2 regions of the Streptomyces sp. NPDC002889 genome follow, and region 2 is predicted to be linked to the other one. Evidence: predicted binding sites of a transcription regulator. Region 2 holds the regulator's gene; the other holds the start of a gene.

Region 1 (7,672 bases), on a different contig from region 2:
GGCCGCTCCGCCACCCGAACGAGTGAACAACACTCGGGAGTTGGCGAACAACTTCTCCGGAGGGCCCGCGGGGCCGTGCGACGGCCATGGGTTGGACCTTCCGCCCGGCCTTTGACAGGATGCGCGCCCGCAGCTTCCCGGGGCCGCCGCGGGCCGGTCGGTTCGACCGAAGAACCGGCCTGACCTGCTCATACGGCCGCAATTGCCCGACTGGGACGGGTCTGTCGACCCCTCGGGCAGACTGGCGTCATGCGTATCGAACTGGCCACTTCGCCCGGCTCACCACAGCACCCCAACGAGGACTGGGCGTCGGCGGCCCTGCCCGCATCGGGCCAGGGCGGAACGCTCGTGGCCCTGGACGGGGTGACACCCCTGGAGGGCCACGACGGGTGCGAGCACTCGGTTCCGTGGTTCACCGCCCGGCTCGGCGGCACCCTGGCCGAACTGTCCGGTTCGCGTCACGATCTGACACTTCAGGAAATTCTCGCCCTGGCAATCCGGCGCACCGCCGACTCCCACCGCGACACCTGTGACCTTTCTCACGTACGTACGCCGCAGGCGACGGTGGTCATGGCGCGCTGGGGTGGGCCGGGGGACGACGTGGAGCATCTGGTGCTCTCCGACTCGACGCTGTTGCTGGAGTCGCCCGACGGGACGGTGAGGGCGGTCCTGGACGACCGGCTGGACCGGCTGCCGCGGGAGGCACTGCGCACCCATGCGTCGGCCGATGCGCTGCGCAACAGCGAGGGCGGCTTCTTCACGGCGGCTGCCGACCCGGGGGTGGTGGTGCGCGCGGTGGCGGGCCGCACCCCGCGCACCGCCGTACGCGCGGTGGCCGCCCTGACCGACGGCGCCTCGCGCTGGGTGGACATGTTCGCGCAGGGCGACTGGGCGGCATGCCTGGGCGTGCTCCGCGAGGAGGGCGCCCAGGCGCTGATCGACCGGGTCAGGCAACTGGAGGCCGCGGCCGACCAGCGCACGCAGGTGATCCGCTGGAAGCTGCATGACGACGCGACGGCGGTGTTCGCGGAGCTCTGACCGCCGGTGCCGCGACCACGGACCAGGGACCACGGACGGGCGGAGCGCGTCAGGCGCCCGCCCGCGCGTTGAGCTGGTGCAGCAGCCTCGCCAGTTCCGCGACCTCGGCGCGGTCCCAGCCGGCGAGCTTGCTCATGTAGCGGTCACGACGCGCATCGCGCACATGGCGGAACCGGGTCACCCCCTCGTCCGTCAACCGTACGAGGGAAGCCCGGCCGTCCGCCGGGTCGGGTTCCCGGGTCACCAGACCGAGGTCCTCCAGTGCGCGGAGCTGACGGCTCATCGTCGCCTTGCCCACGCCGAAGTAGCCGGCGAGTTCGGTGGCACGCTGCTGTCCTGCCTCCTCCAGACGGGCCAGCAGGCCGTAGGCGGCGGGCTCCAGTTCGGGGTGCACCTCGCGTGCCATCTCACCGGACGACGCCCTCGCGCGGCGCAGAAAGACCGCCAGCTCCCTTTCCAGGGCGAGGAATTCGCGGTCCGCGCACACTCTGCCCGTCGGGTCCGCTTCACTCCCCGTACCGCTTCCGTGCACGTCAGCACCCCTCGCACGCTTTCCGGATCCTGAAAGTTTCCGTCGGCGGCCCGCGCAGCCGCAGCTGGACCAGTATTTCGCAGGCGTAGACCAACGGCAGCATCCGGCCCTCTTCCACCCCGCGTTCCACGTGCGCCGCTGATGGCATGTCCACACCAGATTGCCTCCCTGCCGGCCGGCTGGGCCTACCGGACGATGTGGCAGTACACCTCGTCCGGACCGATCGTCGGCGACCACGACGGGTTCAACGGCGCGTACGACCGCGTCGAGGCTCTCGCCAACGGCTGAGCCCTCCCCCGGAGCTTCTCCCCGAGCCTCCGGCCGGGGGACCCCCAGGAGTGTGCCCCCGATCCGCTCTTGCACCGCCGCTGTCCGCCCCGTCGCGCCCCGTCGTCACGACCAGTGCGTGGGGCGGGTCAGCCCGGCCGGAAGCCGGGTGACGCTATCGCCCCGGGCGGCGTTGAGCTGCGGCTGGGTGAGGAAGATGCAGCCGGTCAGATCAGCGCCGGACAGATCGGCGTCCCTGAGGTCGGCCCCGATGAGGTCGGCCAGCCGGAGATCGGCCCCCGACAGGTCGGCGGCGATGAGATACGCGCCCCGCAGACTGACCCCGCGCAGATCTGCCCCTCTGAGCCGGGCACCCATCAGGTCAGCGCCCCGGCGGTCCTTCTTCTTGCCGCCGGCCTCGGAGCGCACGAGCTCGCTGGTCCGCAGCAGCAGGACGTTGACGTCCTGGCGGTGCGCGGCGACATCGAGCTCCGTGAGGGCATCGGGGCCGAGCCGGGTGAGTTCCCCGATCGTCCGCCGCTGTCGGCGCAGGCCCGGGTGCAGCTCGCGCGCGGCACCCAGCGTCAGCGCCTCGTCGATGTACCAGAGCAGTTCGTGCAGCTGCCGTACGACGGGGAACACCGCGAACATCTGCTGGGCGGTGTCGGGGGCCTGCCGCCAGTCCTTGCCCCCGAAGATGACCTGGGAGACCTGCTGCCCGGCACCGAAGCAGTCGTACACGGTGCAGCCGGGGAAACCGCTCGAGCGCAGCCGGGTGTGGATACCGCAGCGGAAGTCGGTCCGCAGATTGCCGCAGGGCTGCCCGGCGTCCTTGGTCACCGCGAAGTCGGCGGAGGCGGAGAAGGGCAGCGCCACGCAGCACAGCCCGAAGCAGCTTGCGCAGTCGGCGCGCAGGCCGGGGTCTTCGCGTCCTTCGGGGGCGGGCGAGGTTTCCATCCGCCCATTGTGGAGGACCCGCGAAGCCCTCGCCCGGGGCGGGGGAACCGGGCAGCGGTCCCGGCGGCAGGACCGCCGACAGCGTCGCGTCGGGCTGCCGGACCATCAGGAACGGTCGCACCCAGGACCGCCGGCAGCGGTCGGGCCCGGCGGCAGGACCGCCGACAGCCCTCACGCCGGGCAGCGGAACCGGCGGCCGGACCGCCTACAGCAGTCGCGTCGGGCGGCGGACGAGGCCGGCGGCCGGCCCGGCGACAGGATGGCGGACGGCAGCCGGGCGGGGCGGGCGGACCAGCAGGAGCGGTCGACCTCAGTGGCAGGACCGCCAACAGCGGTCACGGCACCGCGGACTGCGGTCGGGCCCGGCGGTGGTCACCGCCGGGCCCGTGGCCGCACGGGTCAGGCCGCCGCGGCCGGCACCAGCTCCTTCGCCGGGGAGAGCGTGAGCTCCAGCACCTGCCGCACGTCCGTCACCGGGTGGACCTCCAGCGTGTCGAGGATCTCGGCCGGGACATCGTCCAGATCCGCCTCGTTCCGCTTCGGGATCACCACCGTGGTGATGCCCGCCCGGTGCGCGGCCAGCAGCTTCTGCTTCACCCCGCCGATCGGCAGCACCCGCCCGGTCAGCGACACCTCGCCGGTCATCGCCACATCCGTGCGCACCTGACGCCCCGACAGCAGTGAGGCGAGCGCCGTGGTCATCGTGATGCCCGCGCTCGGGCCGTCCTTGGGAACCGCGCCCGCCGGGAAGTGGATGTGCACGCCCCGGTCCTTGAGGTCGGCGACGGGCAGTTCCAGCTCCGCCCCGTGCGAGCGCAGGAAGCTCAGCGCGATCTGCGCGGACTCCTTCATGACGTCACCGAGCTGACCGGTCAGGGTCAGGCCGGCCGCGCCGGTCTCCGGGTCCGCCAGCGACGCCTCGACGAACAGGACGTCGCCGCCCGCGCCGGTGACCGCGAGGCCGGTGGCCACACCGGGCACCGCGGTGCGGCGCTCGGCCGGGTCCTGCGCGGACTCGGGCACATGGTGCGGCCGTCCGATGAGCGGGCGCAGCTGCTCGGCACCGATGCTCAGCGGCAGCTCCTGATCGCCCAGTTCGTGCTGCGCCGCCACCTTGCGCAGCAGCCGGGCCACCGAGCGCTCCAGGTTCCGTACGCCCGCCTCGCGGGTGTACTCCCCCGCCAGCTTGCGCAGCGCGGACTCCTCGATGGTCACCTCGCCGGGCTCCAGGCCCGCCCGCTCCAGCTGGCGCGGCAGCAGATGGTCCCGGGCGATGACGATCTTCTCGTCCTCGGTGTAGCCGTCGAGCCGGACCAGCTCCATCCGGTCGAGCAGGGCCTCCGGGATGGCCTCCAGCACATTGGCGGTGGCCAGGAAGACGACGTCGCTCAGGTCGAGTTCGACCTCGAGGTAGTGGTCGCGGAAGGTGTGGTTCTGTGCCGGGTCGAGGACTTCGAGCAGGGCCGCGGCCGGATCGCCCCGGAAGTCGGACCCGACCTTGTCGATCTCGTCCAGCAGGACGACCGGGTTCATCGAACCGGCCTCCTTGATGGCCCGGACGACCCGGCCGGGCAGGGCGCCCACGTACGTACGCCGGTGGCCGCGGATCTCGGCCTCGTCGCGTACGCCGCCGAGCGCGACCCGCACGAACTTCCGGCCCATCGCATGCGCGACGGACTCGCCGAGCGAGGTCTTGCCGACGCCGGGCGGGCCGACGAGCGCGAGCACCGCGCCTCCGCGCCGTCCGCCTACGACCCCGAGCCCGCGGTCGGCACGCCGCTTGCGCACCGCGAGGTACTCGGTGATCCGCTCCTTCACGTCCTGCAGGCCCGCGTGCTCGGCGTCCAGAATCGCCTTGGCGCCCTGGATGTCGTACGCGTCCTCGGTGCGCTCGTTCCAGGGCAGCTCCAGGACGGTGTCGAGCCAGGTGCGGATCCAGGAGCCCTCAGGGCTCTGGTCGCTTGAACGCTCCAGCTTCTCGACCTCCTTGAGGGCGGCCTCACGCACCTTCTCGGGCAGGTCGGCTGCCTCGACGCGGTCGCGGTAGTCGTCGGACTCGTCCGCGGCGTCGGCGGCCTGGCCGTTGAGCTCGCGCAGCTCCTTGCGGACGGCCTCCAGCTGACGGCGCAGCAGGAACTCGCGCTGCTGCTTGTCGACGCCTTCCTGGACGTCCTTGGCGATGGACTCGGCGACCTCCTGCTCGGCGAGGTGCTCGCGCAACTGCTCGGTGGCGAGCTTGAGGCGGGCCACCGGGTCGGCGGTCTCCAGGAGCTCGATCTTCTGAGCGGTGGTCAGGAACGGCGAGTAGCCGGCGTTGTCGGCGAGCTGCGAGATGCCGTCGATCTGCTGGACCCGGTCGACGACCTGCCAGGCGCCGCGCTTCTTCAGCCAGTCGGTGGCGAGGGCCTTGTACTCCTTGACCAGGTCGACGACGGCGCCGGGCACCGGATCGGGTTCGACCTCCTCCACGGTCGTGCCCTCGATCCACAGGGCGGCGCCGGGCCCGGTCGTACCGGCACCGACCCTGACCCGTCCGCGACCGCGGATGAGTGCGCCGGGGTCGCCGTCGGAGAGCCTGCCGACCTGCTCGACGGTGCCCAGCACACCGGTGGCGGCGTAGGTGCCGTCGATCCGGGGGACGAGCAGCACCTTCGGCTTGTCGCCCGAAGTGCGTGCTGCGGCCTGGGCGGCCTCCACCGCGGCCCGTACATCGGTGTCGGACAGGTCGAGAGGCACCACCATTCCGGGCAGCACGACCTCGTCGTCGAGCGGCAGCACAGGCAGGGTGAGCGGTGAGGACGTCGTCGAAGCCATGATCTCCCCTTACACAATCGAACGCAGTCAAGTTGAGTTGTACGCACTCAATGCACGTGAGCCCCGGGATGTTCCCCGCGTGCTGTTCGCTGTGAGCGATCGGCCTGTGACCAGGGCGTGAAGGGCCCGGAGTGGCCCGCGAACGACGCGATCCGAGTGAGCGAGATCGGCGTGCCGGGCCGCCGGGCGCAAGACTGCCCGGCGGGAGGCGCCGCGCCCCTCCGGCGCCCGCGCCGTCGCAGTGCGGTCGCATCCGGCACCCGTATCGAGTGCGACCGTCCCGTCACCCGATCGTCGGGCGGCCGCGCGGGGCCCGGCGGTTCCGCACGGCGGGTCGGCGTGAGACGGCTCACAGATCAGCGGCCGCACGGCGGACCACCACGCATCAGTAATAGCCTTTACTTCATAGAGCCTATTACCTGGAGTGACGGATGCCTTTCGAGTCCACCGCCCTGACCATCCGCGCCTGGGTCGACGGCTGGGTCGTCTCTCGGGGTGCGGCGGACCCCGTGGTCAGGCCCTGGGGGTTCACCGTCGACGTCGGGCAGGTCACGCACGCCACCCGCCACGTCCTGACCGCCGACGACGAAGCCACTGTGCGCAAGGTCGCCGCCGAGGTCGCCGCTCCGTCGGTCTGGCTGAAGGTGTTCGCCGATCCCGGGGCCGTCCGGTCCTGGGTCGGCCCCACGTGGGCGGTCGACGAGCCCGGCTGGCTGATGTCGGCGCGGCTGCGCCGCACGCCCACCGCCGTGCCCGACGGCTACACCCTGACCACCTGGACCCGTGGCGGCGTCACGCGGGCGCTGGTCGTGGCCGCCGACGGTTCGTTCGCGGCCCGCGGCCAGATCGCCCCCACCGGCCCCACCGCCGTCGTCGACCAGGTGGAGACGTCGGCCGCGCACCGCCGCAAGGGGCTCGGCTCCCTGGTGATGCGTACGCTCCACAACACCGCGGTCGACCAGGGCGCCACCATCGGGGTGCTCGGCGGGACGCCGGACGGCCGGGCGCTGTACGAGTCCCTGGGCTGGCAGGTGCAGGCCCCGCTGGTCAGCCTGTTCCACGTGCCGCACGGGGTGTGATGCAGCGGCGAAATCCGCCTGCTCCGGCTGGGGTTGGCGCGCCATACTGCGGCGATGACGCCCCTGCCCAGATCCACGGGGACACCGATCTGGCGGCGACGCTGAGACCCTGGTGGTCGACCCGTCGTTCCGGGACACCGATACGGGGCGGCTGCTGGCCGGAACGGCCCGGCGGTGCGGCATCGCGCTCGAGTGGCACGCCGGGTTCACGCCGGCGCCGGACGAGGTGGACGCGGAGTTCAGGGGCCCGGTGATGGGGCCGCTCGCCGCGCACGTCTGCGCCACCCACGGGCGCACGGGCCTGCTCGACGCGGAGGTGATCGGGCGCGCGGCGGCCTCGGTGGTACGGGAGCCGCAGGCGTGGACGCGGTGGGGGGCCGGGACGAGGTGCCGCAGTACGTCAAGCAGCCGTGGCACGTGTTGGTGCGGTTCGGGCGCCGATCCTGAGGTATCGCTCCGGCCGCATGCCCTGCCGCGGCGGTCCGGGCACCGGATCCGCGGCGTCCTAAGGGGCTCGCGCCGCTGCCCGGCGCCGTACCGCAGGCCCGCACGCGATGCCGACGAGCAGCGCCAGCGGATGGCCCCACGCGGTCAGTGGGTCCTCGAAGGCCAGCAGGTCATGGAGCAGCACCAGGGACACGGCCCCGAGCAGCACCGTGCGCGGCGGTGGGGACAGCAGGACGGCCAGCGCTCCGGTGCAGGCCATCAGCCCGAAACTGATCCCGTAGTCGAGGCGGTGCAGCGAACTGTCGGGCAGCCGTCCGGCCGCGACCGAGAGCCCGACGGGTATCTCGGTCGCGAGTGTGGCGGTGACATGGCCGAACAGGAAGACTCCGGCGGTGCGCTGGCCGCCGACGCGGCGCTCGAGCGCGGTCAGCACGAAGACGAACATCACGGTGTACGGGGACGCCGGACCGCCCGCCACCCACAGCGCGCTGGCGACGAGAACGAGCAGCCGATTGTGGGCCAGATGGGCGACGTCCGT
Region 2 (7,672 bases):
CCACCCGGACGCCAACAAGGGCGACGCCAAGGCGGAGGAGCGCTTCAAGGAGATCTCCGAGGCCAACGACATCCTCGGCGACCCCAAGCGGCGCAAGGAGTACGACGACGCGCGCGCCCTGTTCGGCAACGGCGGCTTCAGGGCCGGTCCCGGCGGCGGCAACTTCAACTTCGACCTGGGGGACCTCTTCGGAGGCCCCCAGGGCGCGGGCCAGGGTGGCGCCGGCGGCTTCGGCGGCGGCCTCGGGGACGTGTTCGGCGGCCTGTTCAACCGCGGCGCCGGCCCTGGTACGCGTACCCAGCCGCGCCGCGGCCAGGACATCGAGTCCGAGGTGACGCTCAGCTTCACCGAGGCCGTCGACGGGGCCACGGTCCCGCTGCGGATGTCCAGCCAGGCCCCCTGCAAGACCTGTTCCGGCACCGGGGACAAGAACGGCACACCGCGTGTGTGCCCGACCTGTGTCGGCACCGGCCAGGTCTCGCGCGGCGGCAGCGGATCCTTCTCGCTGACCGACCCGTGCGTGGACTGCAAGGGCCGCGGTCTGATCGCCCAGGACCCCTGCGAGGTCTGCAAGGGCAGCGGGCGCGCCCGCTCCTCGCGCACCATGCAGGTGCGCATCCCGGCGGGTGTCTTCGACGGGCAGCGGATCCGGCTGCGCGGCAAGGGCGCACCGGGCGAGCGCGGCGGACCGGCCGGCGATCTGTATGTCGTCGTCCATGTCGACGCCCACCCCGTCTTCGGCCGCAAGGGGGACAACCTCACGGTCACCGTGCCCGTCACCTATGTGGAGGCGGCGCTCGGCGGCGAGGTGAAGGTGCCCACCCTCGGCGGGCCTCCGGTCACGCTGAAGCTGCCCGCCGGCACGCCCAACGGGCGCACGATGCGCGCCCGCGGCAAGGGGGCGGTCCGCAAGGACGGCAGCCGCGGCGACCTGCTGGTCACCGTCGAGGTGGCCGTACCGACCGAGCTCAGTGACAAGGCGAAGGAAGCGCTGCAGGCCTACCGCGACGCCACCGCGGACGAGGACCCCCGCGCCGAGTTGTTCCAGGCAGCGAAGGGAGCATGATGCGCCGCAACCCTTATGAACTGACCGACGAGTCGCCGGTGTACGTCATCTCGGTGGCCGCACAGCTGTCGGGACTTCATCCGCAGACCCTTCGCCAGTACGACCGGCTGGGTCTGGTCTCCCCGGACCGCACGCCCGGCCGGGGCAGGCGCTACTCGGCCCGCGACATCGAACTGCTGCGTACGGTGCAGCAGTTGTCGCAGACCGAAGGCATCAACCTGGCCGGGATCAAGCGCATCATCGAGCTGGAGAACCAGGTCGCGGCGCTGCAGCAACGGGTCGCCGAGCTGTCGGCGGCCGTGGACGGCGCGGCGGCCGCCATGCGTCAGCGCGAGGCCCAGGTGCACGCCTCGTACCGGCGCGATCTTGTGCCGTACCAGGATGTGCAGCAGGCCGGCGCGCTGGTGGTGTGGCGCCCCAAGCGCCCTGAGTGAGTCAACAGCCGTACGGTGACGGGCCGGGAGAGCACACGCTCTCCCGGCCCGTCACCGTTGCGTGTCACGGGAGCATGGCGCCGACCGTGTCGATCGCCATCATCCAGGCGGGCTGTCCGCCCGTACCGAACGCAGCCGCCAGCGCGTACCCCACCGACGCGTCCAGCGGATGCACCTCCGCCTCCGCACGCCACTCGGCGATCACCCGTCCGTCCCCCTCCGACGAGAAGTCGCCGAGGTGGCTGCCGTCGCGTGTCAGCCGACTGCCGGGTATCGAGTCCGGCAGCAGAACCCAGACGGTCCCGTCGTACTCCACCTCGATGCGGTACGAGCGCCGGCTGAGGCGCCCCTTGGCGGGCCTGAGCGCCACCTGGGCGCCGTTGACGGTCATGGTGAGGTGCCGGGGGTCGCGGGTGCCGATCGCGACCTGGTCGTCCTTCTGGGACCCCGGTGCGCGGTGCACCTCGATACGGGGGATCCGCTCGCCCTCGACCACCAGTGATTCCTGGTTGTCCGGCCGGACGGTGATCTCACCGAAGAGGTCGTCCTGTTGAGCGGCGGGTGTGGGGGCCGTGTCGTTCATGTGGATCTTTCTCCGCAGGGCTACGTGAAGACCTCCACTGTCGCACCGTCCTGACGTCCGGTCAGGTGGGACCGCTGTTCGTGGAGAACTCGTGGTCCTGCCCGAGGATCCCGGACTGTGCGATGAGGTAGCCGAGTTGGGCACGGCTGCCGCTGCCTAGTGCCGCGGCCAGTTTGGCGATGTGCGCGCGGCAGGTGCGTACGTTCATACCGAGCCGGCGGGCAATGGCCTCGTCGACGTGTCCCTCGATCAGGAGCTTGGCGATGGAGCGCTGGACGCCCGAAATGCCGTCCGGCGTCGGGTGGTAGGGCACCTCGTCCAGCAGCGGCACGGCCCGGCGCCACAACTGCTCGAAGACCTTGATGAGGTACTCCACCAGGCCCGGGTGGCGCAGCTCCAGGGCCACGCGCCGGTCGTCGCGGGCGGGGATGAAGGCGACCGTGCGGTCGAAGACGATCAGGCGCTCGATGAGTTCCTCCAGCGTGCGGATCTCCACCTTGCCGGCGGATATGCGCTCGACGTACGCGAGGGTTCCCTGGCTGTGCCTGACCGTGTGCTGGTACAGCGTGCGGATGCTGACCCCGCGGTCGATCAACGGCCGGTCCCGTTCGAGGGCCTGGGTGAGGACATGCGCGCTGCGTCCGCCGCCCGGCTGGATCGTCAGCATCTCCGTGTGGCACTCGGCGGTGGCCAGGTTGAGCGCGGCATTGATGCGGTCGAAGCCCTCCAGCACGGTGATCGCATGCGTGCTGGCCGGATTCTGGGCGCTGATCGCGAGGAACGGCTCAAAAGCATCGGTCAGTTCGATGGACAGACGCCGACGATCCAGGATCTCCCGCTCGATGGGGTGCAGCCTTTGCGCCAGGGCGACGGACGGGGGAACGGGACGGAGCCACTGTGCGTCGTCGGGATCCGGGTGCAGCAGTGCGAACTCGAGGAGGCAGGGCGCCGCTTCCGCGTCGATTCGGGCGATCCGGCCGGTGCTCAGTGCACTGACATAGAGTCGCGCCCCTTCCGGACACAACTCGGTGACCGCATGGGGATGTGTCGGTTTTGTGTCGACATTCGGCAATTCTCCACCCCCCAGGGTCTTGTACGTGCAGGAACATGATGCATCGTCCCTGTGGCATTGACATGCCTGAATGAGCCATGGTCTGTGATGCGGGGGAGAAGAAACCATCAAGTGAGGACGAAGCCGACTATGCGCGAGAGAATGCTTCGCTCGGTGCTTGCCACTGTCTTCTCTGCGACCGTGGCGTTCGGCGCCCTGAGTGGTATAGGACTCGGCCTGGCGGACTTCCCGCCGGACAGCGGTTGGGACAGCGTGCAGGCGATCGCTCCGCCGCCGGACAGTGGCTGGGACAGTGTCGGCGCGGGCGTGGCAGCGTGACCGTTCCTCCGGACGACCGGGTCTTCCGGCGTGAGATGGCGACGGCCTACCGCTCGGGGTGGCATTTCATCGACCTCGTCACGGCAATCCCCCACCGTGGCGACTCGTTGATGGTCACCCTGTTCGGAGAGCCCGTCATCGTGGCACGCGAGGAGGACGAGGACGTCCGCGCTTACCGATGCCTTCGCCGGCCGCGGGGTGCTCCGCAGCCCGTCCGCTGTGCCATCCGTTACGGAATGATTTTCGTCAATCTCGACCAGCGCGATCACCAGTTGGTCGAGCCCGACACCACCGCCACCCCCCGCAGTGCCTGAGCGGTTCCCCCGTCGTTCCAAATCGCTCAGGTGCTTCCCCCACACAACGGCGCCATCGTGGACCTGAAACACGATGGCGCCGTTGTGCTGCCCGCGTACGGTTTCGAGCGCTACGCGCGGCCCATCGCCCGGGTCAGGGCGATCTCGATGACCACCCGGTCCGGATTGGGCGCCGGAGTGCGTCCGTACCGCTGCGCGTAGCGGCTCACCGCGTCCGCGACGACCTCGGCCTCCGTACGGATCCGTGCGCGGCCCTCCAGCGTCGCCCAGCGCCCCTTGTCCACCTGGCAGACGGCGACCTGTGCTCCCTCCGGGCCCGCGGCCAGTACGTTGGCGACCTTGTGGCTGCGCTTGTTGGTGATCACCCGGGCCAGGCCGCGCTCGCCCCCTTCGGGGTCATAGGTCACCCCTACGGCGACGACGTGCGGACTGCCGTCCGGCCGCGGTGTGGTCAGGGTGCACATGTGGTACTCGCGCCAGAACGCGAGATAGGACGCGCCGGGGTTGCGGGGGTCGATCGCCATGAGCGGAACCTACCTTCGTGTTCTGTCCGTCGACACCCTGAGTGCAATAGACTCAACTTTATGCACGTTGAATGAGTCAGCGTCGAGGAAAAGATCCCATCCCCAAGGAGGAGAGAGCCCACGTGGACGCCGAGCTGACCAACAAGAGCCGTGATGCGATCAACGCCGCCACCAGCCGGGCCGTGTCCGACGGGCATGCCGATCTGACCCCGGCGCACCTGCTGCTCGCGCTCCTCGCCGGCCGGGAGAACGAGAACATCACCGATCTGCTGGCCGCCGTGGAGGCCGACCAGGCCGCCGTACGGTCCGGGACGGAGCGGCTGCTCGCCGCCCTGCCGAGCGTCACAGGTTCCACCGTCGCGCCGCCGCAGCCCAACCGCGACATGCTCGCCGTCATCGCCGACGCCGGGCGGCGGGCCAAGGAGCTCGGCGACGACTACCTCTCCACCGAGCACCTGCTCATCGGTATCGCCGCCAAGGGCGGCCAGGCCGGGGAGGTGCTGGCCGGGCAGGGGGCCACGGCCAGGAAGCTGCTGGACGCGTTCGAGAAGACGAGGGGAGGGCGCCGGGTGACCACAGCGGATCCCGAGGGGCAGTACAAGGCGCTGGAGAAGTTCGGGACGGACTTCACGGCCGCGGCCCGCGAGGGCAGGCTGGATCCGGTCATCGGCCGGGACCAGGAGATCCGCCGGGTCGTCCAGGTGCTGTCGCGGCGTACGAAGAACAACCCGGTGCTGATCGGTGAGCCGGGCGTCGGCAAGACCGCCGTCGTCGAGGGCCTCGCCCAGCGCATCGTGAAGGGCGACGTGCCCGAGTCGCTGCGCAACAAGCGACTGGTCTCGCTCGATCTCGGCGCGATGGTCGCGGGCGCCAAGTACCGCGGTGAGTTCGAGGAGCGGCTGAAGACCGTGCTGTCCGAGATCAAGGACAGCGAAGGCCAGATCATCACCTTCATCGACGAGCTGCACACCGTCGTGGGCGCGGGTGCGGGCGGCGACTCCGCGATGGACGCCGGCAACATGCTCAAGCCGATGCTGGCCCGCGGCGAGCTGCGGATGGTCGGAGCGACGACCCTCGACGAGTACCGCGAGCGGATCGAGAAGGACGCCGCCCTGGAGCGCCGCTTCCAGCAGGTGCTCGTCGCCGAGCCGACGGTCGAGGACACCATCGCGATCCTGCGGGGGCTCAAGGGCCGCTACGAGGCCCACCACAAGGTGCAGATCAACGACTCGGCGCTGGTGGCCGCCGCCACCCTCTCCGACCGGTACATCACCTCACGCTTCCTCCCGGACAAGGCCATCGACCTCGTCGACGAGGCGGCCTCCCGGCTCCGGATGGAGATCGACTCGTCCCCTGTGGAGATCGACGAGCTGCAGCGCGTCGTCGACCGGCTGCGGATGGAGGAGCTGGCGCTCAACAACGAGTCCGACCCCGCCTCCCGGCAGCGCCTGGAGAAGCTGCGTCGCGACCTCGCCGACAAGGAGGAGGAGCTGCGTGGTCTCACCGCCCGCTGGGAGAAGGAGAAGCAGTCCCTCAACCGCGTCGGTGAGCTGAAGGAACAGCTCGACGAACTGCGCGGCCGGGCCGAGCGGGCCCAGCGCGACGGCGACTTCGACACCGCGTCCAAGCTGCTGTACGGGGAGATCCCCGGCGTGGAGCGGGAGCTGGAGGCGGCGGCCGAGGAAGAGGCCGAGCACGAGGCCGCCAAGGACACGATGGTCAAGGAGGAGGTCGGCCCCGACGACATCGCGGACGTGGTCGGCTCCTGGACCGGTATCCCGGCCGGGCGGCTGCTCGAGGGCGAGACCCAGAAGCTGCTGCGCATGGAGCAGGAGCTCGGCAAGCGGCTGATCGGGCAGAGCGAGGCCGTGCAGGCGGTGTCGGACGCGGTCCGCAGGACGCGGGCGGGAATCGCCGACCCGGACCGGCCCACCGGCTCGTTCCTCTTCCTCGGCCCGACCGGTGTCGGCAAGACCGAGCTGGCGAAGGCGCTCGCCGACTTCCTGTTCGACGACGAGCGGGCGATGGTCCGTATCGACATGAGCGAGTACGGCGAGAAGCACTCGGTCGCCCGCCTGGTCGGCGCACCTCCCGGCTACGTCGGCTACGAGGAGGGCGGCCAGCTCACCGAGGCCGTGCGCCGCCGCCCGTACAGCGTGGTGCTGCTGGACGAGGTGGAGAAGGCGCACCCCGAGGTCTTCGACATCCTGCTGCAGGTCCTCGACGACGGGCGGCTCACCGACGGGCAGGGCCGGACGGTCGACTTCCGCAACACCATCCTGATCCTGACCTCGAACCTGGGCAGCCAGTACCTGGTCGAACCGCTGACCAGCGAGGAGGAGAAGAAGCAGCAGGTCCTGAAGGTGGTCCGGGCGTCCTTCAAGCCGGAGTTCCTCAACCGGCTCGACGACCTCGTGGTCTTCTCGGCCCTGACGCGCGACGAGCTGGCGCACATCGCCCGGCTCCAGCTCGACCGGCTCGCGAAGCGCCTCGCCGAACGCAGGCTTACGCTGGACATCACCCCGGCGGCCCTGGAGTGGCTCGCAGACGAGGGCAACGACCCCGCGTACGGAGCACGGCCGCTGCGCCGCCTGGTCCAGACGGCGATCGGGGACCGGCTCGCGAAGGAGATTCTCGCGGGCGAGGTCACGGATGGCGACACAGTGCGGGTGGACCGCTTCGAGGACGGTCTGATCGTCGAACCGGTGAGGGGCACGGCGACCGGAAAGACTCTCTAAGCCGAGAGCGGACCCGCCGGGCGGGGGTTGCCAGCCCCCGCCCGCCATGGGGGAGGATGTCGGGAACCGTTCGAAGGGAAATACACGGTGAGCATCGACCCGTCCTCGATTCCGAATTTCGGGGGCCAGCCCCAGCCTCAGGCCTCAGGACCGGCGGGCCCCGTCGTCCCCGACCAGGACCTGGTCAAGCAGCTCCTCGAGCAGATGGAGCTGAAGTTCGTCGTCGACGACGAGGGTGACCTCGCGGCGCCGTGGGAGGACTTCCGCACGTACTTCATGTTCCGCGGCGAGGCCGAACAGCAGGTCTTCTCGGTGCGCACGTTCTACGACCGTCCGCATGCGCTCGAGGACAAGATCAAACTCCTCGAGGCGGTCGACGACTGGAACCGCCGCACCCTGTGGCCCAAGGTCTACACCCACCTCCACGAGGAGGAGGGGAGCGAGTCGAACCTCCGCCTCATCGGTGAGGCGCAGATGCTGATCGGCACGGGCGTCAGCCTGGAGCACTTCGTGTCCTCCACGGTCAGCTGGGTGCGCGCCGCGATCGAGTTCGACCGCTGGATCGTGGAGCGGTTCGGCCTGGAGTCGGTGGACGTCGAGCCCGACGGCGAGAAGCCGTCCGG

The links. Region 2 encodes HspR, which represses chaperone genes until heat shock. Its sites were predicted from a motif close to TTGAGNNNNNNNNNCTCAA; they were not measured.
Region 1: the regulator HspR is predicted to act here: its motif matches at 5,641-5,659, upstream of lon (endopeptidase La).

Annotation. Positions count from the first base shown of each region.
Region 1 covers NZ_JBIAPT010000001.1:78,057-85,728, reverse strand. Annotated here, with positions in the region: gene ACFYWI_RS00405 (hypothetical protein) at 250-1,038, shown strand; gene ACFYWI_RS00400 (MarR family winged helix-turn-helix transcriptional regulator) at 1,088-1,570, opposite strand; partial or broken gene ACFYWI_RS00395 (lysozyme) at 1,730-1,858, shown strand; gene ACFYWI_RS00390 (pentapeptide repeat-containing protein) at 1,964-2,794, opposite strand; gene lon (endopeptidase La) at 3,194-5,608, opposite strand; gene ACFYWI_RS00380 (GNAT family N-acetyltransferase) at 6,040-6,687, shown strand; partial or broken gene ACFYWI_RS00375 (DUF3626 domain-containing protein) at 6,797-7,063, shown strand; gene ACFYWI_RS00370 (rhomboid-like protein) at 7,193-7,672, opposite strand, start outside.
Region 2 covers NZ_JBIAPT010000019.1:1,056-8,727, forward strand. Annotated here, with positions in the region: gene dnaJ (molecular chaperone DnaJ) at 1-1,066, shown strand, start outside; gene ACFYWI_RS26265 (heat shock protein transcriptional repressor HspR) at 1,066-1,500, shown strand; gene ACFYWI_RS26270 (hypothetical protein) at 1,565-2,083, opposite strand; gene ACFYWI_RS26275 (helix-turn-helix transcriptional regulator) at 2,145-3,155, opposite strand; gene ACFYWI_RS26280 (hypothetical protein) at 3,309-3,473, shown strand; gene ACFYWI_RS26285 ((2Fe-2S)-binding protein) at 3,470-3,787, shown strand; gene ACFYWI_RS26290 (pyridoxamine 5'-phosphate oxidase family protein) at 3,898-4,311, opposite strand; gene clpB (ATP-dependent chaperone ClpB) at 4,434-7,049, shown strand; gene ACFYWI_RS26300 (YbjN domain-containing protein) at 7,137-7,672, shown strand, end outside.